DNA from 3 places in the Streptomyces sp. SCPE 10 genome. Region 1 is predicted to be linked to each of the others. Evidence: riboswitches for the same ligand, from Rfam matches in the RefSeq annotation. Region 1 holds a riboswitch; each other region holds the start of a gene.
What was found. Region 1 has a riboswitch for cyclic di-AMP ahead of ACSP97_RS20945 (transglycosylase SLT domain-containing protein). Riboswitches for the same ligand answer to the same signal wherever they lie in the genome.

Region 2: linked by a shared signal. The riboswitch ahead of ACSP97_RS15305 (transglycosylase family protein) and the one ahead of ACSP97_RS20945 (transglycosylase SLT domain-containing protein) in region 1 are both predicted to bind cyclic di-AMP.
Region 3: linked by a shared signal. The riboswitch ahead of ACSP97_RS26495 (M23 family metallopeptidase) and the one ahead of ACSP97_RS20945 (transglycosylase SLT domain-containing protein) in region 1 are both predicted to bind cyclic di-AMP.

Annotation. Positions count from the first base shown of each region.
Region 1 covers NZ_CP197069.1:4,505,100-4,515,403, forward strand. The annotation lists gene pntB (Re/Si-specific NAD(P)(+) transhydrogenase subunit beta) at 1-1,416, shown strand, start outside; gene ACSP97_RS20930 (M56 family metallopeptidase) at 1,494-2,432, opposite strand; gene fahA (fumarylacetoacetase) at 2,639-3,859, opposite strand; gene ACSP97_RS20940 (HAD family hydrolase) at 4,157-4,969, shown strand; gene ACSP97_RS20945 (transglycosylase SLT domain-containing protein) at 4,999-5,484, opposite strand; cyclic di-AMP (ydaO/yuaA leader) riboswitch at 5,488-5,696, opposite strand; gene ACSP97_RS20950 (polyprenyl synthetase family protein) at 6,229-7,239, shown strand; gene ACSP97_RS20955 (LolA family protein) at 7,533-8,759, shown strand; gene ACSP97_RS20960 (tetratricopeptide repeat protein) at 9,022-10,284, shown strand; gene rarD (EamA family transporter RarD) at 10,298-10,304, opposite strand, start outside.
Region 2 covers NZ_CP197069.1:3,277,512-3,287,815, reverse strand. The annotation lists gene ACSP97_RS15335 (protein kinase domain-containing protein) at 1-977, shown strand, start outside; gene ACSP97_RS15330 (glycoside hydrolase domain-containing protein) at 1,035-1,862, shown strand; gene ACSP97_RS15325 (SurA N-terminal domain-containing protein) at 2,049-2,702, shown strand; gene ACSP97_RS15320 (nucleoside triphosphate pyrophosphohydrolase) at 2,803-3,795, shown strand; gene ACSP97_RS15315 (cytochrome P450 family protein) at 3,908-5,194, shown strand; gene ACSP97_RS15310 (transglycosylase family protein) at 5,404-6,510, shown strand; cyclic di-AMP (ydaO/yuaA leader) riboswitch at 6,694-6,863, shown strand; gene ACSP97_RS15305 (transglycosylase family protein) at 6,867-7,604, shown strand; gene eno (phosphopyruvate hydratase) at 7,918-9,204, shown strand; gene ACSP97_RS15295 (FtsB family cell division protein) at 9,330-9,806, shown strand; gene ACSP97_RS15290 (DUF501 domain-containing protein) at 9,853-10,304, shown strand, end outside.
Region 3 covers NZ_CP197069.1:5,723,536-5,733,839, forward strand. The annotation lists gene ACSP97_RS26470 (citrate synthase) at 1-911, shown strand, start outside; gene ACSP97_RS26475 (CobW family GTP-binding protein) at 977-2,068, shown strand; gene ACSP97_RS26480 (DNA gyrase/topoisomerase IV subunit A) at 2,086-4,545, opposite strand; gene ACSP97_RS26485 (M16 family metallopeptidase) at 4,977-6,371, shown strand; gene ACSP97_RS26490 (M16 family metallopeptidase) at 6,389-7,759, shown strand; cyclic di-AMP (ydaO/yuaA leader) riboswitch at 7,980-8,142, shown strand; gene ACSP97_RS26495 (M23 family metallopeptidase) at 8,155-8,898, shown strand; gene ACSP97_RS26500 (GntR family transcriptional regulator) at 9,121-9,807, shown strand; gene ACSP97_RS26505 (HPr family phosphocarrier protein) at 10,143-10,304, opposite strand, start outside.

The sequences.
Region 1 (10,304 bases):
AGCCTCGCCGGACTGTCCAGACACGAAAGCGCCCGGCAGGGCTGGGTCTACGGCGTCACCGGCATGGGCGTCGCCCTGGTCGCCACCATCGTCCACGTCATCAAGGACGGCCACGACCAGGCCGGCGACACCAGCACGCTCGGCATCGTCCTGATGTTCGTCGCCGTCCTGGTCGGCGGGGTGATCGGCCTGTGGCGCGCCCGGATCGTCCGGATGACCGGCATGCCCGAGCTGATCGCGCTGCTGCACTCCTTCGTCGGTCTGGCCGCCGTGCTGATCGGCTGGGTCGGCCACCGCGAGGGCCTGCTGGCCCGCGCACCGTCCGAGTCGCCGATCTCGCTGTGGCACATCCACAACGCCGAGATCGCCATCGGCATCTTCATCGGCGCGGTCACCTTCACCGGTTCGATCGTGGCCAACCTCAAGCTGTCGGCGCGGATCAAGGGCGCCCCGCTGATGCTGCCGGGCAAGAACCTCATCAACGTGGGCGCGCTCGTCGTCTTCGCGGGGCTCACCGCGGCTTACATCGTCGTCTCCCACGACCGGACCGACGCCACGGGCACGCTCGTCCTCGGGCTGATCACCCTGGTCGCCCTGGCCCTGGGCTGGCACCTGGTCGCCTCCATCGGCGGCGGTGACATGCCGGTCGTGGTCTCGATGCTCAACAGCTACTCCGGCTGGGCCGCGGCGGCCTCGGGCTTCCTGCTCGACAACGACCTGCTGATCGTCACCGGCGCCCTGGTCGGCTCCTCCGGCGCCTACCTCTCCTACATCATGTGCAAGGCGATGAACCGGTCGTTCATCTCGGTCATCGCCGGCGGCTTCGGCATCGAGGCCACGGCCTCCGACGGCGGCGCGCACGGCGAGCACCGCGAGATCTCGGCCGAGGAGACCGCCGAACTGCTGGCCACCGCGTCGAGCGTGGTCATCACGCCGGGCTACGGCATGGCCGTCGCCCAGGCGCAGTACCCGGTGGCCGAGCTGACCCGCCTGCTGCGCGAGCGCGGTGTCGACGTCCGCTTCGGCGTCCACCCCGTCGCCGGGCGGCTCCCCGGGCACATGAACGTGCTGCTGGCGGAGGCGAAGGTGCCCTACGACATCGTGCTGGAGATGGACGAGATCAACGACGACCTGGCCGCGACCGACGTCGTGCTGGTCATCGGCGCCAACGACACCGTCAACCCGGCCGCGGCCGAGGACCCCGCCAGCCCGATCGCCGGCATGCCGGTGCTGCGGGTCTGGGAGGCGAAGAACGTCGTCGTCTTCAAGCGCTCCATGGCCACCGGCTACGCGGGCGTGCAGAACCCGCTGTTCTTCCGGGAGAACTCCCAGATGCTCTTCGGCGACGCCAAGACACGGGTCGACGACATCGTCGGGGCACTCTCCGCGGCCCGGACGGTGCACGCCGCGGTGTAGGCCGGCCGGGCCCCTGCCCGCCTGACACCTCGTCAGGGCCCGGTGGTCCACGTCGCCGGGCCCTCGTCACGTCCGGCTCAGGACAGCGCCGTCAGCCCCGGCGCGAAGGTGATCAGCAGCGGCAGGAGCGGCACCAGCGCGGCCACCGTGGTGGTCAGGGCCCGGTGGCGGCGCAGCAGCCGAGGGGGCGGCTCCAGCAGACGGTCCACCCGCTCGCCCAGCAGCCGGCGGCTGGAGGCGCAGGACAGGACGCCCCGGTGCTGGTTGAGCTCGATCAACGCGAGGGCGGTGGTCAGATGGCCGCAGCGGCGGGAGGCGGCGTCGTCGGCGGCCAGTTCCACCAGACGGTGCGTCTGGTCGCGGAAGTGCGCGAAGAGCGGCACCCGGGGGAAGCCCGCGGCGAGCGCGGCGGACAGGTGCAGCAGCCAGTCGTGGTGGGCGCGCGCGTGGCCGCGTTCATGGGTGAGGACGGCGTCCAGCTGATGGCCGGTGAGCCGGTGCAGCGCCCCGGTGGTCACCACCAGCTGCGGGGGGTGGCCCGGCATCCACCAGGCGTCCGGGTACTCGTCCTCCAGGACCAGCATCGGGCCGCGCGCGGCCCGCAGCCCGGCCGGCAGCTCCGGCGCCCGCTCCCGCAGTTGGGCCCGGGCCTGGCCCCGGCTGCGGCGGACCTCGACCAGTTCCCGGCCGAGCATCGCGGTCGTCCAGGCGGCCCCGCAGGCCAGCCCCACGGTGAGCAGGGCGGCCCACACCGGGGCCGCGGAGAGGTCGTAGGCGGCCGTGACGGCGGGCGGCGCGGGAGCGAACACATGGTCGCGCACGGTGCGGAAGACGGCCGCGGCGCCGAGGGTCAGCCCGGCCACACAGCACAGGAGGACGGTGGCGACCAGGCACTGCCACACCCACAGCGCGACCACGGGTTCCCGTTCGGGCCAGTCGGCCCGGGTCAGCGCGCGCGGTGCCGGTACGGCCGCCGTCAGGGCGACGACGCTCAGCAGGAGCAGGCAGACGGTCATGCCGGGGCTCCGGTTCCTGGTCCGAGAGGGGCGGGAAGGAAAGGGGCGGTGCGGGTACGGGTGGTGCGGCGAGGGGCGGTGCGCGCGGGCGCCCGCCGGGACGTGGTGCCTGTCCCCGCCAGTATGACGAAGAGGGGCGCCGGGAGTCAGGTACCGGAACACGGACCGTCCCGATCCGGCACCCGCGCGCGGCGCCCGGTGCCGGATCAGACCGACGGCACGATCCGCCCGGTGACCTCGCCGAGCCCGACGCGGGTCCCGTTCGGGCCGGGGGCCCACGCCGACAGCGTCACCACGTCGCCGTCCTCCAGGAAGGCGCGCTTGCCGTCGGGGAGGTCGAGGGGGTCACGGCCGTTCCAGGTCAGCTCCAGCAGCGAGCCGCGCTGGTGCTCGTCGGGCCCGCTGACGGTGCCCGAGCCGTACAGGTCGCCGGTGCGCAGCGAGGCGCCGTTGACCGTCATCTGGGCGAGCTGCTGCGCGGCGGTCCAGTACATGGTGGAGAACGGCGGCTCGGCCACCACGTGGCCGTTGACGGCGACCGAGATCCGCAGGTCGTAGCCGCCGGGCTCGATGCCGGGGGCGGCGTCGTCCAGGTAGGGGAGCAGCGGGTGGGTGCGCTCGGGCGGGGCCGTCCTCGCGTGTTCCAGGGCCTCCAGCGGGGTGATCCACGCCGACACCGAGGTCGCGAACGACTTGCCGAGGAACGGGCCGAGGGGCACGTACTCCCAGGCCTGGATGTCCCGCGCGGACCAGTCGTTGAGCAGGCACAGCCCGAAGACGTGCTCCCGGAAGTCGCCGAGCGCGACCGGGGTCCCCAGCTCGGTCGGCACGCCCACGACGAAGCCGACCTCGGCCTCGATGTCCAGCCGGATCGACGGCCCGAACACGGGCGCCGGGTCGGCGGGGCCCTTGCGCTGCCCGGAGGGCCGTACGACGTCCGTGCCCGAGACCACCACGGTGCCGGCGCGGCCGTGGTAGCCGATCGGCAGGTGCTTCCAGTTGGGGGTGAGGGAGTCGGGGGCGTCCGGGCGGAAGATCGTGCCGACGTTGCGGGCGTGGTTCTCCGAGGCGTAGAAGTCGACGTAGTCCGCGACCTCGAAGGGCAGGTGCAGGTCCACCTCGGACAGCGGGTGGAAGAGCGGCTCCAGGGTCTCGCGGTGCGCGGGGTCGGTGACCCAGGAGGTGAGCGCGGCGCGCACCTCCGACCAGGCGGCGCGGCCCGCCGCGAGCAGCGGGTTGAGGGTGGGTCGGGCGAGCAGTGCGTGGTGCGGCGAGCCCAGGGCGGCGGCCGCGGCGCCCGCGTCGAGGACCTGGTCCCCGAGCCGGACGCCGACCCGGCGCTCCCGGCTGCCGGAGGGCGAGAACACGCCATAGGGAAGGTTGTGCGGACCGAAGGGGTCGCCCTCGGGGACGTCGAAGGGGGGCATGGGGTGCTGCCTCGCTCTCATCCGGGCCATGCATGGCGCTGTTCCACGTGATCGGCCACACGTTACGGCCGCGACGCGCCTCTTGGGCAGTGCCCGCCGGGGGTCGCCGCCCCGGCGTGCCCCGATCGACCGGTCCGGGTACCCGGACCGTGCTCCGCGCCCGGCGGTACGTCCGGCCCGCGGCCCGCGGCCGGTCCCCATCAGGGGCGCCACCGCGCGCACTTGGGGGCGGTCGGCACGCAAGTACGCGCGCCGACGGATGAGTCGGCGGAGTCGGAGGATCCGTATTCTCTGCTCATGGCACCCTCCCCCGCGTACGCACTGATCGCCACCGACCTGGACGGGACGCTGCTGCGCGGCGACGACACCGTCTCCGAGCGCACGCTTTCGGCGCTTGCGCGGGCGGCCCGGACCGGCGCCCGGCACCTGGTGGTGACCGGCCGTCCGGCCCCCAGAGTGCGGCCGCTGCTGGCGGCCCTCGGCTGCACGGGGCTCGCGGTGTGCGGACAGGGGGCGCAGGTCTACGACGCCGGGGCCGACCGGCTGCTGTGGTCGGTGCGGCTGGACCGGGAGCAGGCCGAGGCCGCGCTCGGCAAGATCGAGGCCGAGGTGGGGCAGGTGTACGCGGCCGTCGACCAGGACGGGGTGGACGGGCTCACGCTGACCGAGCCGGGCTACCGGATGCCCCATCCGACGCTGCCCGCGGTGCGGGTGGGCCGGCGCGACGATCTGTGGGGGGCGCCGATCAGCAAGGTGCTGCTGCGCCACGCCACCCTGTCCGACGACGCGTTGGCGGCGGTGGCGCGCTCGGTGGTGGGCCCGCTGGCCACGGTCACCATGTCGGGTCCGGGGACCGTGGAGCTCCAGCCGTGCGGGGTGACCAAGGCGACCGGTCTGGCGCTGGCCGCCGAGCGGCTCGGTATCGCCGCGGAACGCTCGCTGGCCTTCGGCGACATGCCCAACGACGTCCCGATGTTCCGGTGGGCGGCGCACGGGGTCGCCATGGCCGACGCCCATCCGGAGCTGAAGGCGGTGGCCGACGAGGTCACCGCGTCGAACGAGGACGACGGCATCGCCGTCGTCCTCGAAAGACTGTTCCCGGCGGGCTGACGGGGTGTCGTCGGCCCGCCGGGCGCCGGTCAGTAGGCGCTGTTGACGTTGTCCATGGAGCCGTAGCGGTGGGCCGCGTAGTTGCAGGCGGCGGTGATGTTGGCGACCGGGTCGTAGATGTTCCAGGAGGTCCCGGCCACGTGGTACGTGTTGAAGGTCGGGTCGATCACCTGGAGCAGGCCCTTGGACGGGATGCCCTTGGCGGCGTTGGAGTCCCACAGGTTGATGGCGTTCGGGTTGCCCGAGGACTCGCGCATGATGTTGCGGTAGATGCCGTTGTAGGAGCCCGGGATGCCCTTCTGGCTCATGATCGCCAGGGACTCGCGGATCCAGCCGTCGAGGTTGTTCGGGTACCCGGCGGTGGTGACGGCGGCCGAGGTGGTGGCGGTGGCCGCGGAGGCGCTGGCGGCGCCCACGAGCGGCATGGCGATCACGGCGGCGCCGGTGCCGGCGACGGCGAGCATACGGACGACGCGGTTGGTGCGGGTGCGGCGCGACTGAACGGCAGCAGGCATGGGGACGTTCCTCTCCTACGCCTGCGAGGTGAGCTGTCGGGTTCGGGCGGGGAGGTGCCCGGCCGTGCCCCGCGAGAGGCACGGCTTAACCCCGAGCCGTCCCGGTGCGACCGCGTGTCGCGGCATGTGCCGCGTCACGTGTGTCGTCCGGTCCGGCGACTTACCTGGGTCCCCCGCTCCTGCCGTACGAATGAGTTCGTTGATGGGTGTACGGGCGGCGGCAGGATTCGGCGTCCGCCCGATGGGTCGGGAACGTATGCGAGAGCACATGTCGGGAACAAGTGCCGGATTCATGCGATGTGGCATTTGACCTTGATCATTGCCCTATGGGGTACTTGATCCTTTGCGATTGTCAACGCTCAACTCGCTTACGCGGCAAGGGGGAAGGGGGTCTCGGGCGGCCGGTCGGGGGCAGGGGGTGTGTGTGGCCCAATTCACCAAATGGCAAACTGTGTTAAATCGGGCATGGGGGATTCCGGGTATTCGTCCCTCGGTGGGGTGGACCGGGTACTCCGCTCACCTCCGGGCTCGCGACGAAGCTCGGATTTTCCTGTTAAGTCGAAAAATGTCCGTTCTTCTCATCCGATCGAAGGGGTGCCGGATGTGCTCCGATACCGCCCGGGCTGGACGGGTGGGCGCTATCGGTGATCGAAACCGGACCGGATACGCTGACTTGAGTGATGGCAGCGACCTATCGACAAACCGTGTAATCGCCAGCAGACACCAGCAGACAGGAGACCCCTCGTGACCGTCGTCGGGCCGTTCGGGCTGAGCGTGCGGGACCAGGCTCTCGAAGCCGATGTCCAGGCCGGATTGGCGGCTGTCGAGGAAGGCCTGCTAGAGGCCACCAAGAGCGAGGTCCCGTTCATCACCGGGGCCGCGCAGCACCTCGTACGGGCCGGCGGGAAGCGGTTCAGGCCGCTGCTCGTGATGCTCGCGGCACAGTTCGGCGACCCCTACGCGCCCGGTGTGGTGCCGTCCGCCGTGGTGGTGGAGCTGACCCACCTCGCCACGCTGTACCACGACGACGTCATGGACGAGGCCGCCGTACGCCGGGGCGTGGACAGCGCCAACACCCGCTGGGGCAACTCCGTCGCGGTCCTCACCGGCGACTTCCTCTTCGCCCGCGCCTCCCAGATCCTCGCCGACCTCGGCCCCGAGGCGGTCCGGGTGCAGGCCCTCGCGTTCGAACGGCTGGTCACCGGCCAGATCCTGGAGACCGCGGGCCCCACCGACGGCCGCGACCCGGTGGAGCACTACCTGGACGTGCTCGGCGGCAAGACGGGCTCCCTGGTGGCGGTCTCCTGCCGGTTCGGCGCGATGATGTCCGGCTCCGACGAGACGGTCGTGGACGTGCTCACCCAGTACGGCGAGCGGCTCGGCGTGGCCTTCCAGCTCGCCGACGACTACCTGGACATCGCCTCCGACTCCCACGAGTCCGGCAAGACCCCCGGGACCGACCTGCGCGAGGGCATCGCGACCCTCCCCGTGCTCCGGCTGCGCGAGCGCGCCGCCCGGCTCGGCCTGCCCGAGGACATCGCCCTGTGCGAGCTGCTGGACTCCGACCTCAGCGACGACGCCCGGCACGCCGAGGCGCTGGCCGCGCTGCGCGCCCACCCGGCCCTGGAGCAGGCCCGCCGGGACACCGTGCGCTACGCCGAGGAGGCGCGCGCCGCGCTGGCACCGCTGCGGGAGTGCGACGCCAAGGCCGCGCTGATCGAGCTGTGCGACGCGGTGGTGCACCGCACCGGGTGACCGACCGGTTCGGCGTCCACCGGGACCGACCCGTCCGGCGTCCACCGGGTGGCCGTACCCGCCCGGGTGCTCCATCCTGCCCATAGGGATCCGTTCGAGCCCCTAGGGGTGTCCCTTGCGTGTCATACCGCAGTCGTACGCCGAGTTGCCTCCGTGGTCTGACGATTCCTCAGCGCGGATTTGGTCGTATGGACACCACGGACATCACCACTCCTCACCGATTCGGGTGAGACCGGCGGCTCGGGTGGACCAGCGTGAGAGCAGCCGCCGCCGACGACGGAGGTAAGGCACACATGGCACCGTACGAATCCGACGACGCACAGGGCGCCGACCGGGGCGAGGAGACGCGCTCGGGCCGCCGCAAGGCCGCCCGGTACGCCGTCCCGGTCGCGGTGGTGGGGGTGGCGGCGGCCACGATCGGGCTGGTCCCGGCCCTCGCCGACTCCGGCGACCCCGACCTGCCCCGGATCACCGCCCAGCAGCTCATCCAGAAGATCGCCGCGTCGGACGTGCAGCGGCTGTCCGGCACCGTGAAGGTCAGCACCGACCTGGGCCTGCCCGACCTCGGCGGCCTGGAGAGCGGCCTCACCTCCGGCATGACCCCCGGCGCCGGCTCCGGCTCCGCCGCCGACCCGCAGACCCGGCTCACCGAACTGGTCACCGGCACGCACACCCTGCGCGTCGCCGCCGACGGCCCCGACCGGCAGAAGCTGTCGCTCGTCGAGCAGGGCGCCGAGTACAGCGTCATCCACAACGGCAAGGACGTCTGGGGCTACGACAGCAAGAGCAACCAGGTCTCCCACGGCACCGCGCCGGCCGGCAAGGACCGGCGGGCCGAGCCCCCGGCCACGCCCAAGGACTTCGCCGACGAGGCCCTGAAGTCGGTGGACGACACCACGTCCGTGACCGTCGACGGCACCGCCCACGTCGCCGGGCGCGACGCCTACAAGCTGCTGATCAAGCCCCGGCAGTCCGGCACCACGGTCGGCGCGATCAGCATCGCGGTGGACGCCAGGACGGGCATGCCACTCAAGTTCACGCTGACCCCGAAGAGCGGCGGCGCCGCGGTGCTCGACGCGGGCTTCACCGAGGTTTCCTTCGCCCGCCCGGCCGCCTCCGCCTTCGCCTTCACCCCGCCGAAGGGCGCGAAGGTCACCGAGCGCGAGGACACGCGGGGCAAGGGCGCGCCGCACAAGGACACGCAGTGGCCCGGCAAGGGGCTGGAGGGGACCGAGGGCAAGGGCCTGGAAGGCACCGCGGGTCCGACCGTCCTCGGCAAGGGCTGGACCTCCATCGCCGTCTTCGACACCGGCGCCAAGGGCGGCCTCCCCACCGGCGCCAAGGGCAGTGACGCGGCCGGCTTCCTCGGCTCCCTGGGCGACAAGGTCTCCGGCAAGTTCGGCAAGGGCACGGTCTTCTCCACCCGCCTGGTCAACGCCCTGATCACCGACAACGGCAAGGTCTACGCCGGCGCGGTCACCAAGGACGCGCTGGTGCGGGCGGCGGACGCGGGCAAGTAGGCCGCAGCGGTCCGCGAGGGAGCCGAGGGCAGCGCCTTCGGCTCCCTTTCGCATGCGCCCCTCCCGGCGGCGCATCGAGTCCGGCCCCGCGTCGTTGATCAGCGCACCCGCGAGGCCCCCGGCGAGCCGCGGACCTGCGGCACCGGTCCGTTGGGACGAGGCTGTGACGTCGTGGTGACGCGGGGGCCGGGGTGGAACCAGCACACTGGTCGGCAGGATGCGTACGGCCGGATCGCGGCACGGGGGAGTGAGGGAAGGACCGATGGCTCGACTGAGCTTCGAGAAGAAGCGGGCGCCGGGGCCCGCGGCACACCCGGCGGCGGTGCCCGTGCGGGTGTACGGCGCGGGCGGCGCCTCCGTGGGCGGTACGGCGGTCGTGGCGGAGCCGGGCGAGGAGATCCAGCAGGCCGTGCTCAACCACCTCCAGCGCCTCGCCATCAGCCTCGGCGCCCCCATACGCGCCACCATCCAGGACGACCGCGCCGGCTGCGTCGTCCCCCTGGAGGTCTCGGCGGACGGCTCCAGCCGGGTCACGGGGAAGGCCGTACGGGTGGCCCCTGCGGAGTCCCCGGAGTTCGCGCCCTCGGGGAGGTCGCGCACGCCCAGGGGCGCGTTCGGCCCGGCCCCCGTCATGGCGGCCCCGGCATCCGCCTCTCCGGTTCCGGCACCCGCCTCTCCCGCCCCGGCATCCGCTTCTCCGGCCCCGGCGCCTGCCTCTCCGGCGTCCGTGCCCGCCGTGCCACCGCCCGCTGCGTCCGCCGTACCCGCCGTGCCACCGCCTGTCGTGCCCGCTGCGTCCGCCGTACCCGCTGTGCCCGCGCCCGGCGTGTCCTCCGTGCCCGACGCGCTCGCGTCCGCCGTGCCGGTGCCGGTCGTGGAAGGGCCGGAGCCGCTCACGGACGTCGTCGTCACCGCCGGGCCCCCGGCCTCCGAGCCCCCCATCACCACCGACTGGCCCACCGAGTCCTCCGCCCCCACCACCGCCACCCCCACCCCGCCCCGCGGCTTCGACGCCGTGGCCGAGGAGGTGCTGGGCGACGGCCCGGTCACCGAGACGCGGGAGGGGGCGGAACTGCTCACCGAGCCGATGACGCGGATCAACGAGGCCGTGCGGGCGGGCCGCATCGAGGCCGCGGCCGAACTCGTCGAGCACACGGTCGAGGAGGCCTCCACCGTGCTGGGCGCCCGGCACGCCGAGGTGCTGCACCTGCGCGAACTGGCCGCCTACATCGCCTACTTGGCGGGCGAGCCGGTGCGCGCCTGCCAACTCTCCCTCGACCTGGCCCGGCTGCGCCGGACCGCCGGGGACGCCGAGGCGGCGTACGGCAACGTGCAGAGCGCGTCGACCGCCTGGCGTGCCGTGCGGGACCCGGAGGAGGGCCTGCGGCTGGGGCGTGACCTGATCGACCTCTGGACGGACCTGGCCGCCGAACCGGGCCCCGCGGCCGACGACCCCCGCCCCCTGGAGTCCGCCCGCGCCCGCATGCTCCGCCTCACCGACCGGGCCGCCCGCGCCGCCGGGTGACCGGCCGGTGCCGTCAGGCC
Region 2 (10,304 bases), 1.2 Mb from region 1:
AGCAGGCGATGGGCGGCGCGGTCGGCCCGTACACCGACCTGTACGCGCTCGGGGTGCTGCTGCACGAACTGCTCAGCGGCGACGTGCCGTTCCGCGGGTCCACCGCGCTCGGGGTGCTGCACCGGCACCTGTACGAGCCCCCGCTGCCCGTGCGCCGGATCCGCCCCGAGGTCCCGGAGGCGCTGGAGACCCTGGTGCTGGCGCTGCTCGCCAAGGACCCGCAGCACCGGCCGGCCTCCGCGCAGGAGGTCTACGAGCACCTGGCGCCGCTGCTGCCCACGCGCGGCACCCCCACCGGTGCGCCCCTGGATCCCACGCGCCCCTTCGTGCGTCCGCACGCCCCCTGGCCGGACCGTGCGCGCACGCCCGCGCCCCAGCCCGCCCCCGCCGCCCCGGCCTCCGCGGGGACCGGGAAACCGGACGTCGCCGCCGCCGTCGACGAGGTCAAACGGCTGCTCGGGGAGGGCCGTATCACCCAGGCCGTCGACATCCTGGGCGCGATCCTGCCCGTCGCGGCCGAACGGCACGGCGAGCACTCCCCGGTCGTGCGTACCCTGCGCAAGCAGTACGCGGCGACCCTCATGGACGACGGCCAGTACCGGCGCGCACTGCCCGAACTGCGCCGGCTCGCCGACGAACGCGCCGCCGAGGCGGGCCAGGCCGACCCCGCCTCGCTGCGTTTCCGCCATGACGCCGCCCAGTGCCTCGAACAACTGGGTGAACCCGCCGCGGCGCTCGCCGAGTACCGCGCCCTGCTGCCGTACTACGAGAACCAGTACGCCGTCGGCGACCCGCAGCAGGCCCACGAGGTCCGCCGGCGCATCGGCCACCTGCTGCTCGCGCTCGGCGACCGGGCCGCCGCCCACGACACCCTCGCCCGCCTGGTGCCGGACGTGGAACGCCTCGGCGGCCCCGGCCACCCGATGGCCGTCGAGATCCGACGCACCCTGCACTGGCTGGGCCAGGTGCGCGGCTGATTCATCCAGCTGTACAGACATCGAACGACACACCGAGAACCAACAAGGATGAGAACCATGGCCGGACACCGGCAGTCGAAGAAGCGCAGATACATCGCCTGGTCCGCGGCGGGCGTCGTCGTGGTGGCGGGCGCCGGCCTGGCCGCGCAGACCTCCATGGCGGCCACCACCTGGCCCGCGCAGCGGACGTTCACCGGGCGCGCGTTCGACACCTGCGCCGCGCCCTCGCTGTCCACCATGAAGGCCTGGCACACCGGCTTCTACGGCGCCGCTGCCGTCTACGTGGGCGGCAGGAACCGCGGCTGCGCCCAGCCCAACCTCACCGCCTCCTGGGTCAAGTCCGTCAGCTCCCTCGGCTGGAAGCTCATCCCCCTCTACGTCGGCGCCCAGCCGCCCTGCCAGTCCGGCGCCAACCCGGAGAAGATGACCAGCTCCAACGCCGCCACCCTCGGCACCCAGGACGCCAACGACGCCGTCGCGAAGGCCGCCGCCCTCGGCATGAAGGCCGGCAGCCCGGTCTACCTCGACATGGAGGCGTACGACGTCACGAACAAGGCGTGCAACACCGCCGTGCTGACCTATGTGCGCGCCTTCGACAAGCAGCTGCACGCCAAGACGTACCGGGCCGGCTACTACGGCTTCACCAGCTCCAGCGCCAAGGCGATCGCCACCGCGACCGACAAGACGGACCTGCCGGGCAACCTCTGGTACGCGCTGTGGGACAAGCAGAACACCACCACCGCGGACTGGCCGTGGGGCGCCACGCAGTTCACCGGGCACAGCCGCGCCCACCAGTACATGGTGAACAGCAAGGAGGCGCACGGCGGCGTCACGCTCACCGTGGACCGCGACGCGTGGGACGCGCCGGTGGCCATCACGGGCTGAGGCCGCGGCGGCGCGACGGTACCCGAAGTCGCGGTGAATCGTTGGTCGAATGGGTTGGCCGCGGCAGTGCCGCTGCCTACCATCGATCACCGCAAGACTTTGTGCGCCCGCCCGTCGCCCGGCCACCACCCCTGGCGGAGGCGCTGGCGCGCCGCACCTGTCGTGCAATCTCCCTTGGAGGTTTCCTTGCACCGCCGCCGTCGCACCGCGCTCGTCCTCACCGCCGCGATCGCCGCCGCGGCCCCCCTGCTGACCGCCTGCGGAAGCGACGCCCACCCGGGCGCGGCGGCCGTGGTGGGAGGGCAGCGGATCACCGTCGCGCAGTTGCAGAACCGGGTCGACGAGGTCCGCGCGGCCCAGCGGGCCGCGGTGTCCGACCCGGCCCAGTACCAGCAGGTGCTGGCCGAGACCAGCAGCCTCACCCGCGACACCCTGCACAACATGGTCCTCGACCGGGTGATCCACCGGGCCGCGCAGGACCAGGGCGTCACGGTCACCCGCAAGGACACCCAGCAGCTGCGCGCCAGCCTGGAGCAGCAGGCGGGCGGCGCCAAGGGCCTGCGGACCGCCTGGCTCCAGAAGTACGGCATCGCCCCCGCGTACCTGGACGACAACCTGCGCCTCCAGCTGGAGGCGCAGAAGGTCGCCGCCCGGCTCGGCACCGACACCTCCCAGCCCGCCTTCTGGAAGGCCCTCTCGCGGGCCTCCGAGGAGCTGCACATCGACATCAACCCGCGCTACGGCACCTGGGACGTGCAGAAGAGCGGCCGGACGGACGCGAAGACGCCCTGGGTGCGGGAGGTGACGGCGCCGTCGGGAGGCGCGCCGGTGACGGCGTAGGACGGACCGGCCCCCAGGCCGCGGGCAGACGATCGCATGATCCCTGCGGCCCTGTGGACAACCGAATCCGCTCGTCGCCGCCGTGGGTTACGTTCGGAGCGTGAACGCATCGAGTCCCGCCCCCGGCCGTATCGTCCTGCTCACCACCAGCCACCGTGTCGCCCCCGGCCTGCTGTCCTGGCCCGCCTGGCAGGCCCTGCGCACCGCCGACGCCGTGCTGTGCGCGGACGGCGCCCACCCGCAGCTGCCGTACCTGCGGGAGGCCGGCATAGCGGTGGCCGAGGCGGCGCCCACGGCGCAGGAGCTGGTCGACGCCTGCGCCGGCGGGCGGACCGTCGTGGTCGTGGCGACGGGGGAGGGCGAGCCCGCGCTCACCGACGGACTGGCCCGGCTGGCCGGCACCGGCCGGCTCCGCATGCCGGAGCTGGAGCTGCTGCCCGCCTCCTACGACCTGCCCGGCGCCCGCCTGCTGGACCTCGTCCAGGTCATGGACCGCATCCGGGCCGAGTGCCCCTGGTCCTCCCAACAGACCCACGAGGGCCTGGCCAAGTACGGCATCGAGGAGGCGTACGAACTGGTCGAGGCGATCGAGGCGGGCGACCGTGAGGAGCTGCGCGAGGAACTGGGCGACGTCCTCCTCCAGGTCGTCTTCCACGCCCGGATCGCCGAGGAGCACCCCGAGGCGCCGTTCTCGATCGACGACGTGGCGGGCGGCATCGTCGCCAAGCTGATCCACCGCCATCCGCACGTCTTCGGCGAGGCGACGGCCGAGACCCCGGAGGAGGTCAAGGCGCACTGGCTGCGCACCAAGGCGGAGGAGAAGCGGCGCAGCTCGGTCACCGAGGGCATCCCCCTCGGCCAGCCCGGCCTGGCCCTCGCCGCCAAGCTGGCCTCCCGCGTCCGCACCGCCGGGCTGGACGTCCCCCTGCCCCAGGGTGAGGGCATCGGCTACGAGCTGCTGGCCCTCGCCGCCCGCGCCGAGTCCGCCGGCACCGACCCGGAGACGGCCCTGCGCGCGGCGGCCCGCACCTACCGGGACGCGATCCGAAGGGCCGAGGGAGTGGACCCGCGGGAGGACGAGGACCCGTCGTGAGCGCCCCGGCGGCGCCGGACCGGCCGCTCCCGTCACGGCGCGGGCACCGGCGGAGGCGGGGCCCCGGGCCGGCGGTGGCACGCCGCCCGGGCGGGCCGGATACCGTCGAGGAGTGACCGACCAGCTTCGCCCCGACGACACCGTTCCCGCCGCCCCCGAGCTCTTCACCTGGGAGTTCGCCGCCGACCCCTACCCCGCGTACGCCTGGCTGCGCGAGCACGCGCCCGTGCGCCGGACGCGGCTGCCCAGCGGGGTCGAGGCCTGGCTGGTCACCCGGTACGCGGACGCCCGGCAGGCGCTGGCGGACCAGCGGCTGAGCAAGAACCCGGCCCATCACGACGAGCCCGAGCACGCCAAGGGCAAGACCGGCATCCCGGGCGAGCGCAAGGCCGAGCTGATGACGCATCTGCTCAACATCGACCCGCCGGACCACACCCGGCTGCGCCGGCTGGTCAGCAAGGCGTTCACGCCCCGCCGCGTCGCCGCGTTCGCGCCCCGGGTCCAGGAGCTGACCGACCGGCTCATCGACCGGTTCGCGCAGCGCGGCAGCGCCGACCTCATCCACGAGTTCGCCTTCCCGCTCCCCATCTACGCCATCTGCGACCTGCTCGGCGTCCCGCGCGAGGACCAGGACGACTTCCGGGACTGGGCGGGCATGATGATCCGGCACGGCGGCGGGCCGCGGGGCGGGGTGGCGCGGTCGGTGAAGAAGATGCGCGGCTACCTCGCCGAGCTGATCCACAAGAAGCGCGAGGCGCTGCCCGCCGAGCCCGCGCCCGGCGAGGATCTGATCTCCGCCCTCATCCGCGCCTCCGACCACGGTGAGCACCTCACCGAGAACGAGGTCGCGGCGATGGCCTTCATCCTGCTCTTCGCCGGCTTCGAGACCACCGTCAACCTCATCGGCAACGGCACCTACGCCCTGCTCACCCACCCCGGTCAGCGCGACCGCCTCCAGGACGCCCTCGCCCGCGGCGACGACGAGCTGCTGGCGACCGGGGTGGAGGAACTGCTGCGCTACGACGGCCCGGTGGAGCTGGCCACCTGGCGGTTCGCCACCGAACCGCTCACCATCGGCGGGCAGCGGATCGAGCCGGGCGACCCGGTGCTCGTCGTGCTGGCCGCCGCCGACCGGGACCCGGAGCGGTTCGCCGACCCGGACGTGCTGGACCTCGGCCGCCGGGACAACCAGCACCTCGGCTACGGGCACGGCATCCACTACTGCCTCGGCGCCCCGCTCGCCCGACTGGAGGGCCAGAGCGCGCTGGCCACCCTCTTCACCCGGCTGCCCGACCTGCGGCTGGCCGCCGACCCGGCCGAGCTGCGCTGGCGCGGCGGGCTCATCATGCGCGGTCTGCGCACCCTGCCCGTGGAGTTCACCCCGCCGGGCGACCGGTAGCCCGGACCATGAAACGGAGTGGCCCGTTCCGCGCTGGAGGAAGGATGTGTGACGGAGCGGAGGGCAAACCTTCCACGCTGTGATCTTCGCGTGATCCGCGCGGCATGAACTTGTGACAAGTGATCGAGTGCGGCTACGTTCACCCCTCAGCGTGGCGAACCGGCACCACCCGCCGCGCCGGCCCCCGCAGTCGCACGAAAGGCTTCCGCATGATCTCCGGGAACGGTCGTCACCGCCGCCCCCGTCAGGCTCCGGCCCTCCTCGTCGCGGCGGGCGTGACCGGCTCCGCCATCGCCATCCCGCTGCTCGGCGCCGCAAGCGCGCACGCGGCCGACGGCACCACCTGGGACAAGGTCGCCGGCTGCGAGAGCGGCGGCTCCTGGAGCGCCGACACCGGCAACGGCTACTACGGCGGCCTCCAGATATCCCAGGACGACTGGATCCACTACGGCGGCACCCGGTACGCCTCCAGCGCCGACCAGGCCAGCCGCTCGCAGCAGATCGCCGTGGCCGAGAAGATCCTCGCCGACAAGGGCACCCTGCCCTGGGCCACCTGCGCCCTGCTGTCCGGGCTGACCCCCAACTCCGGTTCAGTGGACGTCGATCCGGGCGTCGGCGGCAACGGCCAGGGCGACGGCACGACCGACCCCTCCGGCCCGCCCGACGCCTCGGCCCCCTCCGGTACCCCGAGCGGCGGCCAGGACACCACCCCGAGCGGATCCGGCACCGGCTCCGGCAGCGGCGCCCACGACGGCGGCTCCGGCTCCGGCGCCTCCTCCTCCGCCGACCCGTCCACCTCCCCGTCCACCTCCCCGTCCACCGGTTCCGACGCCGGCACCGGCACCGGCAAGCACACCGGCAAGCACGCGGCCCCGCACCCGGGCGCCTCCCACGGCTCCACCGGCGCTCCCGGGACCGGCGGCACCGCCCCGGACCCCACCGCCCCCTCGGCGCCCACCGGCACGGTCACACCCGCCCCGACCGCCGACGACCCGGACAATTCCCGGCAGGACGTCGGCTCTTGGAGCCTGGTCGACACCGGAGCCCTCGGCGGCGGACGGCACCGCGGCGGCACCGCGGACGAAAGCACGGCGACCGGACAGGACGGCTCCGACTCCGGGCGGCACGCCTCCCGCGAGCCGGGCACGTACACCGTCCGCGAGGGCGACTCGCTGAGCACCATCGCCGACTCCCTTGACGTGCACGGCGGATGGCATGAGCTCTACTCCGCGAACAAGAAGGTCGTGGGCGCCGACCCGAATCACATCACCGCCGGTCAGACCCTGAAAGTCGGTGACGAAACGGGCGCCCGCTAGGGCGAGTTGACGCCCCACTTGATCGTCAAATGTCCGCTTTGGCGAAAGTGTGGGATGAGTCTCAGAAGCCCTGATCGTCTTTGAAATTCCGCGGATCGCGTGGCTACGGTCATGACCGCTCGTCACCACGAGCCCCGGCGGCCGCAACGCCTAATCCTGCCAGCGGCTGCCCGGGAACAGTCGTCGCGTCAAGCGCCGCAGGCAGGAGCGGGGGACCCAAGGTAAGTGCCGGGCCCGGCAGTTGATGCCGGACCGGCTCGGGGTGAAGCCACGCCTCCCACGGGAGGGGTGGCCGGGCAACTCAACCGGCCCGAACCCGACAGCTCACCTCGCAGGCGTCGGTGAGGGGATCGTTCATGCTGTTTTCCGGCAAGGGCAAGCACCGTCGTCCGTCCAAGGCCGTCCGCGCCGTCACGCTCGCCGGTGTCACCGGTGCCGCCGTCGCCGCCCCGCTGATGGCGGCCGGCAACGCCTCCGCCGCCACCACCTCCCAGTGGGACACGGTCGCCCAGTGCGAGTCCGGCGGCAACTGGTCCATCAACACCGGCAACGGCTACTACGGCGGTCTGCAGTTCTCCGCCTCCACCTGGGCCGCGTACGGCGGCACCGCCTACGCCCCCACGGCCGACAAGGCCGGCAAGGCGCAGCAGATAGCCGTCGCCGAGAAGGTCCTGGCCGCACAGGGCAAGGGCGCCTGGCCGGTCTGCGGCACGGGCCTGTCGAGCACCCCGTACAACGGCTCCGCGCCCACTTCCGGCTCCTCCTCGTCGCACACGGGCACCTCCACCCGCTCCACCGACGAGCAGGCCGCCACCCGCTCCACCCAGCGCACGGCCCCGTCCACCACGGGCAAGTCCACGGGCGGCTCCACCGGCTCCTCGGCGAGCGGCGCGGGCAAGACCGTCACCACCCCGACCGGCAAGAAGGTCAAGAAGGGCGACGGCGAGTACAAGGTCGTCACCGGCGACACCCTCAGCTCCATCGCGGCGAAGCACCACGTGGCCGGCGGCTGGCACAAGCTGTTCGAGCTGAACAAGGACATCGTCGACAACGCCGACCTCATCTACCCGGGCCAGCAGCTGCACCTGAAGTGACCCCCGGCGGCTGACGGCCCCGCCCGGCGGGCCCGCCCCCAAGGGTCCGCCCCCGTCCCCACGGGCTCCCCGCCCCGGCGCGTTCTCCCCCGTACGCGCCGGGGCGGGGTCGTTCGTTTTCCCGCTCTTTCGCCGGGTCTCATCCGCGAACCCCTTTGTTCCGCGGGTGAACAATGGGTACCGTCTGCATGTCCCTCCCGTCCACGGGACGGTCGGTCGGTGGCCGACGACCCCTGGACGGTTAGGCTCTAGTCGCAAGGCACAGCCGTAAGGCAGACCGCCCCGCACTTCCAGCGTCACATCCAAGAAGGAGATGCTCGTGCCGTCCATCGACGTCGTCGTAGCCCGGGAAATCCTGGACTCCCGAGGCAACCCCACGGTCGAGGTCGAGGTCGGCCTCGACGACGGCAGCACCGGGCGTGCCGCCGTCCCGTCCGGCGCCTCCACCGGCGCCTTCGAGGCCATCGAGCTGCGCGACGGTGACCCCAACCGTTACCAGGGCAAGGGCGTCGAGAAGGCCGTCCTCGCCGTCATCGAGCAGATCGGCCCGGAGCTGGTCGGCTACGACGCCACCGAGCAGCGGCTGATCGACCAGGCCATGTTCGACCTGGACGCCACCGACAACAAGGGCTCGCTCGGCGCCAACGCCATCCTCGGCGTCTCCCTGGCCGTCGCGCACGCCGCCTCCGAGGCGTCCGACCTGCCGCTCTTCCGCTACCTGGGCGGCCCCAACGCGCACCTGCTGCCGGTGCCGATGATGAACATCCTGAACGGCGGCTCGCACGCCGACTCCAACGTGGACATCCAGGAGTTCATGATCGCCCCGATCGGCGCGGAGTCCTTCTCCGAGGCGCTGCGCTGGGGTGCCGAGGTCTACCACACCCTGAAGAAGGTCCTGAAGAGCAAGGGCCTGGCCACCGGCCTCGGCGACGAGGGCGGCTTCGCGCCGAACCTGGGCTCCAACCGCGAGGCCCTGGACCTCATCCTGGAGGCCATCAAGGAGGCCGGCTACGCCCCCGGCGAGCAGATCGCCCTCGCGCTCGACGTCGCCGCCTCCGAGTTCTACAAGGACGGCAAGTACCTCTTCGAGGGCAAGGAGCGCTCCGCCGCCGAGATGACGGAGTACTACGAGGAGCTGGTGGCGGCCTACCCGCTGGTCTCCATCGAGGACCCGCTGTTCGAGGACGACTGGGCCGGCTGGAAGGTCATCACCGACAAGCTCGGCGACAAGGTCCAGCTGGTCGGCGACGACCTGTTCGTCACCAACCCCGAGCGCCTCGCCCGCGGCATCGAGGAGGGCACCGCCAACGCCCTGCTGGTCAAGGTCAACCAGATCGGCTCGCTGACCGAGACCCTGGACGCCGTCGAGCTGGCCCAGCGCAACGGCTTCAAGTGCATGATGTCGCACCGTTCCGGCGAGACCGAGGACGTCACCATCGCCGACCTGGCCGTCGCCACCAACTGCGGCCAGATCAAGACCGGCGCCCCGGCCCGCTCCGAGCGCGTCGCCAAGTACAACCAGCTGCTGCGCATCGAGGAGATCCTGGACGACGCCGCGGTGTACGCCGGCCGCAGCGCCTTCCCGCGCTTCAAGGGCTGAGCCACCCGGCCGGTCCCGCCCCCCGTCGGGCCGGGACTTGGCCAGTCGTACGTACGTCCCCGTACCCGGTCCCGTACCGTGTCCGGGGACGTACGCACGTGTGAAAGGGGAGGCGGAGAACCGACATGGCCGTCAAGGACCGGGACCGTTTCTCCACCACGACCAGGCTGCGGCTGCTGGGCGAGCAGACGGCGGCCCGGGTCTACCGCTCGCAGACCAAACGGCAGGCCCGCCGCTCGCGGCTGACCGGCCGGGCGGCGCTGCTCGCGCTGGTGCTGTGCTCGCTGGTCGTCGCCCTCGCCTACCCGATGCGGCAGTACGTCTCCCAGCGCGCCCAGATCTCCGACCTCCAGCGGCAGGAGACCGAGGCCCGCCAACGCGTCGAACAGCTGCGCGACCTCAAGGCTCGCTGGCAGGACGACGCCTACGCCGAGCAGCAGATCCGCAAGCGGCTGCACTATGTGAAGCCCGGCGAGACCGGGTACGTGGTCGTCGATCCGGGCGCGGCCCGGCAGTCCCGCGTCGATCTGAGGGCCGCCCACCGGCCCTGGTACACCAACATCTGGGACGGGGTCGACAAGTCCGACGCCTCCGACCAGTGACCGGCCCCGTGCCGGTGACCCACAGAAAGCCAGTCTGAAAGCAGTCATGGAAACCCCTCCGCCGCCCACTCCGCGCACCGAGCCCACCGACGCGGACGTCGAGGCGTTCAAGCAGCAGCTGGGCCGTCCCCCGCGGGGCCTGCGGGCCATCGCACACCGCTGCCCGTGCGGTCAGCCGGATGTCGTGGAGACGGCGCCCCGTCTGCCCGACGGCACGCCCTTCCCGACGCTGTACTACCTGACGTGCCCCAAGGCCGCCTCGGCCATCGGCACGCTGGAGGCGAACGGCGTGATGAAGGAGATGACCGAGCGCCTCCAGAGCGACCCGGAGCTGGCCGCCGCCTACCGGGCCGCGCACGAGGACTACATCCGGCGCCGGGACGAGATCGAGGTGCTGCGGGACTTCCCGAGCGCCGGCGGCATGCCGGACCGGGTGAAGTGCCTGCACGTCCTGGTCGCCCACTCGCTGGCCGCGGGTCCGGGCGTCAACCCGCTCGG
Region 3 (10,304 bases), 1.2 Mb from region 1:
CCGAGGAGGTCCGGGCCGCCCTGCCCGCGATCGCCGCCGCGAGCCGCCGCTCCGGCCCACTGGCCGGCCTGCGCACGGCACTGTCCCTGCTGGGTGCCGCCCGCGGCTTCCGGCCGCTGTACGACCTGGACGCCGAGCGGCGCCGCGCCGACACGCTGGCCGCGTGCGCGGCCGTGCCCACCCTGCTCACCGCCTTGTACCGGCTGGGACGGGGGCTCGACCCGGTGGAGCCACGCGACGACCTGTCGTACGCGGCGAACTACCTCTACATGCTGACCGGTTCGGAACCCGAGGAGCGCCGGGCCCGTGCCGTCGAGCAATACTTGATCTCCACCATTGACCACGGATTCAATGCGTCAACGTTCACCGCGCGGGTCGTCGCCTCCACCGGCGCCGACGTCGCGGCCTGTCTCACCGGGGCCGTGGGCGCACTGTCCGGCCCGCTGCACGGAGGCGCGCCCAGCCGGGCCCTGGACACCCTGGACGCGATCGGCACCCCGGAGCGCATCGACCCGTGGATCCGGGAACGGGTGCTGGCCGGCGACCGGATCATGGGCTTCGGACACGCGGTCTACCGCACCGAGGACCCCCGCTCGCGCATGCTCCGGGAGATCGCCCTCGGCTTCGGCGGCCCCCGGGTGGACTTCGCCGTCGAGGTCGAACGCCGGGTCGAGGCCATCCTCGCCGAGCTGAAGCCGGGCCGCGAACTCCACACCAACGTGGAGTTCTACGCCGGGGTGGTCATGGAACTGTGCGGCCTGCCCCGCGAGATGTTCACCCCCACCTTCGCGGCCGCACGGGTCGTCGGCTGGAGCGCCAACCTCCTCGAACAGGCGGCCGACCCGAAGATCATCCGTCCGGTGGCCCGCTACGTCGGCCCCGAGGCGCCCGTCGCGGTTCCCGCGGCCTAGACGAGCCGCCCCCGGGAACCCTTTTATCCTGGTCCGCAGCCGGTTCACAGGAGAGAGGTCGCCCCTTGGGGAACAGCTTGGCGCACAGTGCGGACGGCAGCCGTCGTCCTCGGCAGATCCCGGTCGTCGTACTGGCCGGCTTCCTCGGCTCGGGGAAGACCACGCTCCTCAACCACCTGCTGCACCACAGCGCGGGCAGCAGGATCGGGGCGATCGTCAACGACTTCGGCGCGATCGAGATCGACGCCCTGGCCGTCGCCGGCGCCCTCGGCGACTCCACCGTCTCCCTCGGCAACGGCTGCCTGTGCTGTGCCGTGGACGCCAGTGAACTCGACGGCTACCTGGACCGGCTCGCCGCGCCCGCCGCCGGCATCGACGTGATCGTCATCGAGGCCAGCGGACTCGCCGAACCGCAGGAACTGGTGCGCATGGTGCTCGCCAGCGAGCACCCCGACATCGTCTACGGCGGCCTGGTCGAGGTCGTGGACGCGGCCGAGTTCGACGACACCCGCGCCAAGCACCCCGAGATCGACCGGCACCTCGCCCTCGCCGACCTGGTGGTCGTCAACAAGCTCGACCGGGCCGCCGACCCCGAACGGGTGCTCACCCTGGTGCGCTCCCTGACCGACCGGGCCGCCGTCGCTCCCGCCACCTACGGCCGGGTCGACCCCGAGTTCCTCTTCGACTGCCGGCCGAGCGAGGAGCGCATCGGCCAGCTGTCCTTCGACGACCTGCACGACCGCGGCGCGCACGAGCACACCGGGCATCTGCACACCGGCTACGACAGCCTGTCCTTCACCTCCGGCGCCCCCATGGATCCGCGCCGCCTGATGCGCTTCCTGGACAGCAGGCCAGAGGGGCTGTACCGGATCAAGGGACATGTCGACTTCGGCCCGTGCGACCCCCGCAACCGCTATGCCGTGCACGCCGTCGGCCGGTTCCTGCGCTTCTACCCCGAGCCCTGGCCGCCCGCCGAGGACCGCCGCACCCAACTGGTGCTGATCGGCTCCGGCATCGACACCGAGACGCTCGGCAAGGAACTGCGGGGCTGCGCGAGCGACGCCCCACACGCCGACGAGCACGGCATGTGGGGCGTCCTGCGCTACGTCCAGGGCTCCGAGGAGGAGCCGGACACGGAGGAGACCTACGAGGGCTAGAACGCGGCCCGCGGCGGTCAGAACACCGGACCCGCGACCACCGAGACCGTCTTGGGCAGCGAGGTGCCCGAGCCGTCCCGGCGCGGGTCCGGCTCCGGCAGCTCCGCGGGGCTGCCGTTCTTCTGCGCCGCGCGGGCGGGCGCCGGGCCCGCCCAGGCCAGCGCGAGGCAGTCCTCGCCCTTCAGGAACCGCTGGCAGCGCACTCCGCCGGTCGCCCGGCCCTTGCGCGGGTACTGGTCGAACGGGGTCAGCTTGGCCGTCGTCTGCACCGAGTCGTCCAGCGTGCCGCGCGAGCCCGCCACGGTGAACACCACCGCGTCGACGGCCGGATCGACGGCCGTGAACGAGATGACCCGCACGCCCTCGGCGAGCTTGATGCCCGCCATACCGCCCGCCGGGCGGCCCTGCGGACGCACGATGGAGGCCTGGAAACGCAGCAACTGCGCGTCGTCCGTGATGAAGACCAGGTCCTCCTCGCCGGTGCGCAGCTCCACCGCGCCGACGATCCGGTCGCCCTCCTTCAGCGTGATGACCTCCAACTCCTCCTTGTTGGACGGGTAGTCGGGCACCACACGCTTGACCACACCCTGCTCGGTGCCGAGCGCGAGGCCCGGGGACGACTCGTCCAGCGTGGTCAGGCACACCACCGTCTCGTCGTCCTCCAGGGAGACGAACTCCGCCAGCGGCGCGCCCCCGGAGAGGTTCGGCGCGCCCGCGGTGTCCGGCAACTGCGGCAGATCGACCACGTTGATCCGCAGCAGCCGGCCCGCCGACGTCACCGCGCCGATCTCCCCGCGCGCGGTCGCCGGCACCGCCGAGACGATCACATCGTGCTTGGCCCGCTTGGCGCCCGCCTGCTCCGGGAACGGCTCGGCCGTCGCGGTACGCGCCAGCAGGCCCGTGGAGGACAGCAGCACCCGGCAGGGGTCGTCGGCCACCTGGAGCGGCACGGCCACGGCGGGGGCGCCCGCCGACTCCAGCAGGACCGTGCGCCGGTCGGTGCCGAACTTCTTGGCGACGACGGCCAGTTCGGCCGAGACCAGCTTGCGCAGCTCCGCGTCGGACTCCAGGATCCGGGTCAGCTCCGCGATCTCCTCGGTGAGCTTGTCCTTCTCCGCCTCCAGCTCGATGCGGTCGTACTTGGTGAGCCGGCGCAGCGGCGTGTCGAGGATGTACTGCGTCTGCACCTCGCTCAGCGAGAAGCGCCCCATCAGGCGCTCCTTGGCCTGCGCGGAGTTGTCGCTGGACCGGATCAGCCGGATGACCTCGTCGATGTCGACCAGGGCGGTGAGCAGACCCTCGACCAGGTGCAGCCGGTCGCTCTTCTTGCCGCGCCGGAACTCGCTGCGGCGGCGCACCACGTCGAAGCGGTGGTCGAGGTAGACCTCCAGCAGCTCCTTCAGGCCGAGGGTGAGCGGCTGGCCGTCCACCAGGGCCACGTTGTTGATGCCGAAGGACTCCTCCATCGGCGTCAGCTTGTAGAGCTGCTCCAGGATGGCCTCGGGCACGAAGCCGTTCTTGATCTCGATGACCAGGCGCAGTCCGTGCTCGCGGTCGGTGAGGTCCTTGACGTCCGCGATGCCCTGGACCTTCTTGGCGTTGACCAGGTCCTTGATCTTCGCGATGACCTTCTCCGGGCCGACCGCGAACGGCAGTTCGGTGATCACCAGGCCCTTGCGGCGGGCGGTCACGGGCTCGACCGAGACCGTCGCGCGCATCTTGAACGTGCCGCGGCCGGTCGCGTACGCGTCCCGGATGCCGTCCAGGCCGACGATCCGGCCGCCGGTGGGCAGATCGGGGCCCGGGACGTGCTTCATCAGCGCGTCCAGGTCCGCGTTCGGGTGCCTGATCAGATGGCGGGCGGCGGCGACGACCTCGCGCAGATTGTGCGGCGGCATGTTCGTGGCCATGCCGACCGCGATGCCCGAGGAGCCGTTGACCAGCAGGTTCGGGAAGGCGGCGGGCAGCGCCACCGGCTCCTGCTCCTGGCCGTCGTAGTTCGGCGCGAAGTCGACCGTGTCCTCGTCGATCGACTCGGTCATCAGGCTCGTCGCCTCGGCCATCCGGCACTCGGTGTACCGCATGGCGGCCGGCGGGTCGTCGTTGCCCAGCGAACCGAAGTTGCCGTGGCCGTCGACCAGCGGCACGCGCATGGAGAAGGGCTGGGCCATGCGCACCAGGGCGTCGTAGATCGACGCGTCGCCGTGCGGGTGCAGCTTGCCCATGACCTCGCCGACGACACGGGCGCACTTCACATAGCCGCGCTCGGGGCGCAGGCCCATCTCGTTCATCTGGTAGACGATCCGGCGGTGCACCGGCTTGAGACCGTCACGGGCGTCCGGCAGGGCGCGCGAGTAGATGACCGAGTACGCGTACTCGAGGTAGGAGCCACGCATCTCGTCCACGACGTCGATGTCGAGGATCTTCTCCTCGTACGAATCGTCGGGCGGCGGGGTCTTCGTGCTGCGGCGGGCCATCGCTGCCGGCTCCTCCTGATCTGGTCGCTCGCCTTCGGGGCGCGCACCCTTCGGCTCGCTCTTGCTGAAGCGGTTGACGGATCTGTCGCGGACCATTGTGGACCGGGGCACTGACAAGCCGGGCCGCGACCCGGTCCACGAGCCGTCCCCGGCGGGCTCCACGACCCGTCCGCGAACGGCCCCCGACCCTGCCGCGTCCGGCCGCGGGGCCGGACGGCGCTCCGCCCGGCCCCCTGTCCGCACCCCGGCCCGCGCGGCTCGCCCGGCGCCCCGGGCGATCACGGATCCGGGTCCGACGCAGGCTACGCGATCCGCTGTGGGCGTACGTGCCGCGGGAACTTCGCCGGGGCCTCGCACGCTTTGCATACAGTGGCAGGAACGGCAGGAAAAACGCGGTTTCCACAACCGCCTCCGCTCGCGAAGGGACGTACATGCCCATGGGTCACACGACCACAGCCGAGGCAGGCTCCGGGGGCCTGACAGCGACCGAGCACCGCCTGGCCAACGGTCTGCGCGTGGTGCTCTCCGAGGACCACCTGACCCCCGTGGCGGCCGTCTGCCTTTGGTACGACGTCGGCTCCCGCCACGAGGTCAAGGGGCGCACCGGCCTGGCCCACCTTTTCGAGCACCTGATGTTCCAGGGCTCGGGGCAGGTCAAGGGCAACGGCCACTTCGAACTGGTGCAGGGCGCCGGCGGCTCGCTCAACGGCACCACCAGCTTCGAGCGCACCAACTACTTCGAGACCATGCCCGCCCACCAGCTGGAGCTGGCGCTCTGGCTGGAGGCCGACCGCATGGGCTCCCTGCTGACCGCCCTGGACGACGAGTCCATGGAGAACCAGCGGGACGTCGTGAAGAACGAGCGCCGCCAGCGTTACGACAACGTTCCCTACGGAACGGCCTTCGAGCGGCTGACCGCCATGTCGTACCCCGAGGGCCACCCCTACCACCACACGCCGATCGGCTCCATGGCGGACCTGGACGCGGCCACCCTGGAGGACGCCCGCCAGTTCTTCCGCACCTACTACGCGCCGAACAACGCGGTGCTCTCCGTGGTCGGCGACATCGACCCCGAGCAGACGCTCGCCTGGGTGGAGAAGTACTTCGGCTCCATCCCGGCCCACGACGGCAAGCCCGCGCCCCGGGACGGCTCCCTGCCGGACGTCATCGGCGAGCAGCTGCGCGAGGTCGTCGTCGAGGAGGTCCCGGCGCGCGCCCTGATGGCCTCCTACCGGCTGCCGCACGACGGTACGCGCGCCTGCGACGCGGCCGACCTCGCCCTGACCGTCCTCGGCGGCGGCGAGTCCTCCCGGCTCTACAACCGGCTGGTGCGCCGCGACCGCACGGCCGTCGCGGCCGGCTTCGGCCTGCTGCGCCTGGCCGGCGCGCCCTCCATGGGCTGGCTGGACGTGAAGACCTCCGGCGACGTGGAGGTGCCGGTCATCGAGGCCGCCATCGACGAGGAGCTGGCCCGGTTCGCCGAGGAAGGCCCCACCGCCGAGGAAATGGAGCGCGCCCAGGCCCAGTTGGAGCGCGAGTGGCTGGACCGGCTCGGCACGGTCGCGGGCCGCGCCGACGAACTGTGCCGCTACGCCGTCCTGTTCGGCGACCCGCAGCTCGCCCTGAACGCCGTGCCGCGCATCCTGGAGGTGACCCCGGAGGAGGTCCGGGAGGTCGCCAAGGCCCGCCTGCGCCCCGACAACCGCGCGGTCCTGGTCTACGAGCCCAAGTCCCCGGAGAACGTCGAGGACGCCGACCTGCCCGAGGACCCCGAGTCGGAAGCCACCGTAGAGGCCGGGAACGAGAACGAGGAGACGGCCAAGTGACCGAGCAGCTCGCCACCATGGACTTCCACCCCCGGCCACAGCCCGGCGAGGCCAGGCCCTGGGCCTTCCCGGCCCCCGAGCGCGCCGCGCTCGACAACGGCCTGACCGTGCTGCGCTGCCACCGCCCCGGCCAGCAGGTCGTCGCGGTGGAGGTGCTGCTCGACGCGCCCCTGGACGCCGAGCCGGCCGGCCTGGACGGCGTGGCCACCATCATGGCGCGCGCCTTCTCCGAGGGCACCGACCGGCACTCCGCCGAGGAGTTCGCCGCCGAGCTGGAGCGCGCGGGCGCCACCCTCGACGCGCACGCCGACCACCCCGGCGTCCGGCTCAGCCTGGAGGTCCCCGCCTCCCGCCTGGCCAAGGGCCTCGGCCTGGTCGCCGACGCGCTGCGGGCTCCCGCCTTCGCCGAGAGCGAGATCGAGCGCCTGGTCCGCAACCGCCTGGACGAGATCCCGCACGAGCTGGCCAACCCCGCCCGCCGTGCCGCCAAGGAGCTGTCCAAGGAGCTGTTCCCGGCGGCCTCGCGCATGTCCCGGCCGCGCCAGGGCACCGAGGAGACCGTCGAGAAGATCGACGCGCCCGCCGTGCGCGCCTTCTACGAGCGCCATGTGCGCCCCGGCACGGCCACCGCCGTGGTGGTCGGCGACCTCACCGGCATCGACCTGGACGCGCTGCTCGCCGACACCCTGGGCGCCTGGACCGGCACGCCCGGCGAGCCCCGGCCCGTGCCTGCGGTGACGGCCGACGACACCGGACGCGTCGTCATCGTGGACAGGCCCGGCGCCGTCCAGACGCAGCTGCTCATCGGCCGGATCGGCCCGGACCGGCACGACCGGGTGTGGCCCGCCCAGGTGCTCGGCACCTACTGCCTCGGCGGCACCCTCACCTCCCGCCTGGACCGCGTGCTGCGCGAGGAGAAGGGCTACACCTACGGGGTGCGCTCCTTCGGCCAGGTCCTGCGCTCCGCCCCGGACGGCACCGGCGCGTCGATGCTCGCCATCAGCGGCTCCGTGGACACGCCCAACACCGGCCCCGCCCTCGACGACCTGTGGAAGGTGCTGCGCACCCTCGCGGCGGAGGGCCTGACCGACGCCGAGCGGGACGTCGCCGTGCAGAACCTCGTCGGGGTCGCGCCGCTGAAGTACGAGACCGCGGCGGCCGTCGCGAGCACCCTCGCCGACCAGGTCGAGCAGCACCTGCCCGACGACTTCCAGGCGACGCTGTACCGGCAACTGGCCGCCACGGGCACGGTGGAGGCGACCGCGGCCGTCGTCAACGCCTTCCCGGTGGACCGCCTGGTGACCGTCCTGGTCGGTGACGCTGCGCAGATCAAGGCGCCGGTCGAGGCGCTGGGCATCGGCGACGTCACCGTGGTGGCGGCCGAGTAGCGGCAGTAACGGCACACAGGGGACGGGGCCCTGGCGACCTACGGGTCGTCAGGGCCCCTGTTGTTCCACTCTCTCCCTCAGATGTCCGAATTGGGGCGGAGGTTGCCCGTCTGCCCTGTGGGATGCGCTACAAAAACCCCGATCTGTTTGGGAATCGGGAGCCGGTCCGCATAGCTTCGTCCAGGCTGTTCGTCGGGCAGTGCGCCGCACCCGCGGCACCGGGCAGCCATCGCCGAGTCCCCGTACGGCGCGAGCCAGGGGAGCCGGGGACCCACACGTCCCTGGGGTGAATCGGGCACCCGCGCGTGACGCGAGGGAGCCCGTAGGAGACCTTCCTGCTCCGAACCCGTCAGCTAACCCGGTAGGCGAGAGGGAAGGAAAGGACCAGCCACTCCATGGCGTTCATGTGCGCCACCGGGAAGCACCGCAAGCCCGGCCGGGTCAAGCGAACCACCGCCCAGGCGGCCGGCGTCGCGGCCCTGACGACCACCGGCGTCATCGGCACCCTCGCGGCCTCTCCGGCGCTCGCCGCCGAGCGCCCCGCGGAGCAGACCGGTCTCACCCCCGTACTCGCCGCGAGCGACGACGTCGCCCAGCAGATCGACGCGCAGGCCAGCGCCCAGCAGCGGGCCGCCGAGCGCAAGGCGGCCCAGGAGGCCGCTGCCAAGCGGGTGGAGGAGGCGCGCGAGGCGGAGGCCCGCGCCGCCCGCGAGGCCGAGCGCAGGCGGCTGAACGCCTTCGTCGCCCCGATCGCGCACTCCTACGTGTCCACCGGCTACGAGGCCAGCAGTTCGCTGTGGTCCTCCGGGTCCCACACCGGCATCGACTTCCACGCGGCCAGCGGCACCCCGGTGCACGCGGTCGGCGTCGGCACCGTCGTCTCCACCGGCTGGGGCGGGGCGTACGGCAACCAGATAGTGATCCGCATGGCCGACGGCATGTACACCCAGTACGGCCATCTGTCGTCCATCGGCGTCACGGTGGGCCAGCAGGTCACCGCGGGCCAGCAGATCGGCCTGTCCGGCGCCACCGGCAACGTCACCGGTCCGCACCTGCACTTCGAGGCGCGCACCAGCCCCGACTACGGCTCGGACGTCGACCCCGTCGCCTACCTGCGCAACCACGGCGTGGACGTCTGACGAGCCCGCACGCCCCCGCACGGCATCCGAAGCCCCGGCCACCGAGCCGGGGCTTTCGCCTTTCCCGCGGTGTTCCGGTCGCCGTTGTCCAAAAAATATCCCCGGATTCCGGCCCGCCGTCGGAAAAGGCGGCGCGGTGGAATAGAGTCACCGGAATAGAGTCATGGGAAAAACGCGTCCGTCGTCGGCGTCGTGTCGCGGGGATCAAGGCGGAGGTCGGTCATGCGTATTCCGGCGCAGTCGGTGTGCACGGCGATCCGGGACGACATCGTCGCCGGCGTCCTGGAACGCGGCGGCCGTCTCACCGAGGAGGTGCTGGCCCGCCGCTACGGGGTCTCGCGCGTCCCCGTGCGCGAGGCGCTGCGCACCCTGGAGGCGGAGGGCTTCGTGGTGACGCGCCGGCACGCGGGCGCCTGTGTGGCCGAACCGAGCGAGCAAGAGGCCGCCGACCTGCTGGAGATGCGCCTGCTCCTGGAACCGCTCGGCGCCGCCCGGGCCGCCCGGCGGCGCACCGGGGCGCACCTGAAGGTGCTGCGCGGGCTGGTCAGGCTGGGGCAGGAGCGCGCCAGGCGGGGCGACAGCGAGGAACTGCGCGCACTGGACGGCTGGTTCCACGAGACGCTGGCCCAGGCCTGCGGCAGCCCCTCGCTGACCTCCACCCTCCTCCAGCTGCGCCACAAGATCGCCTGGATGTACGTGCTCGACGCGCCGTCGGACCCGGTCGGCACCTGGGCCGAGCACGGCGCGATCGTGGACGCGGTGGCGCGCGGCGACGGAGCGCGCGCCCGCGCGGTGACCGCGCTGCACGCCGAGCGGGCGGCGGCCGAGCACCGGCTGCGCGTGCCCGGTGGCGCCGAGCGTGTGAGGACTTCGCAACATGCCGTAAACATGTCCGGCGCACAGAATTAACACGGGTGCCGTATACAAAGGGGTGGGTATTTCGTGGGCCGGTATTCCCCTATTTCTTCGGTGCCGTTAATTACCGACCCGGGTGAATGGGGTGGGCGTTCCGTCGTGAAAACGCCGGAAATCGCGAAATACGCCTCCGTGCGCCCACCGCACCGGCGCGGTCGCCCGTACCCGTCTTGCCCGACCGGCGTCGTGCGGTCGGGGCGGCAGCGGGGCGGCCCGCCACCCTGCCCGGTCCGAGCCGGCGGACCGGCCCGGACCGGGCGTCACGGCAGTGCAGAACCGGGCGTCACGCCACCGCGCCGAAGCCCGGTTCCTCGAAGGTCCGATGCCGCTCAGACGGTCTCGGGCAGCTCTTCCAGACCCTCGGCGACCAGCTTGGCCAGCCGGTCCAGGGCGGCCTCGGCGCCCTCGGCGTCGGAGGCGAGCACGATCTCCTCGCCGCCCTGGGCGCCCAGACCCAGGACGCCGAGCATGCTGGCCGCGTTGACCGGGGT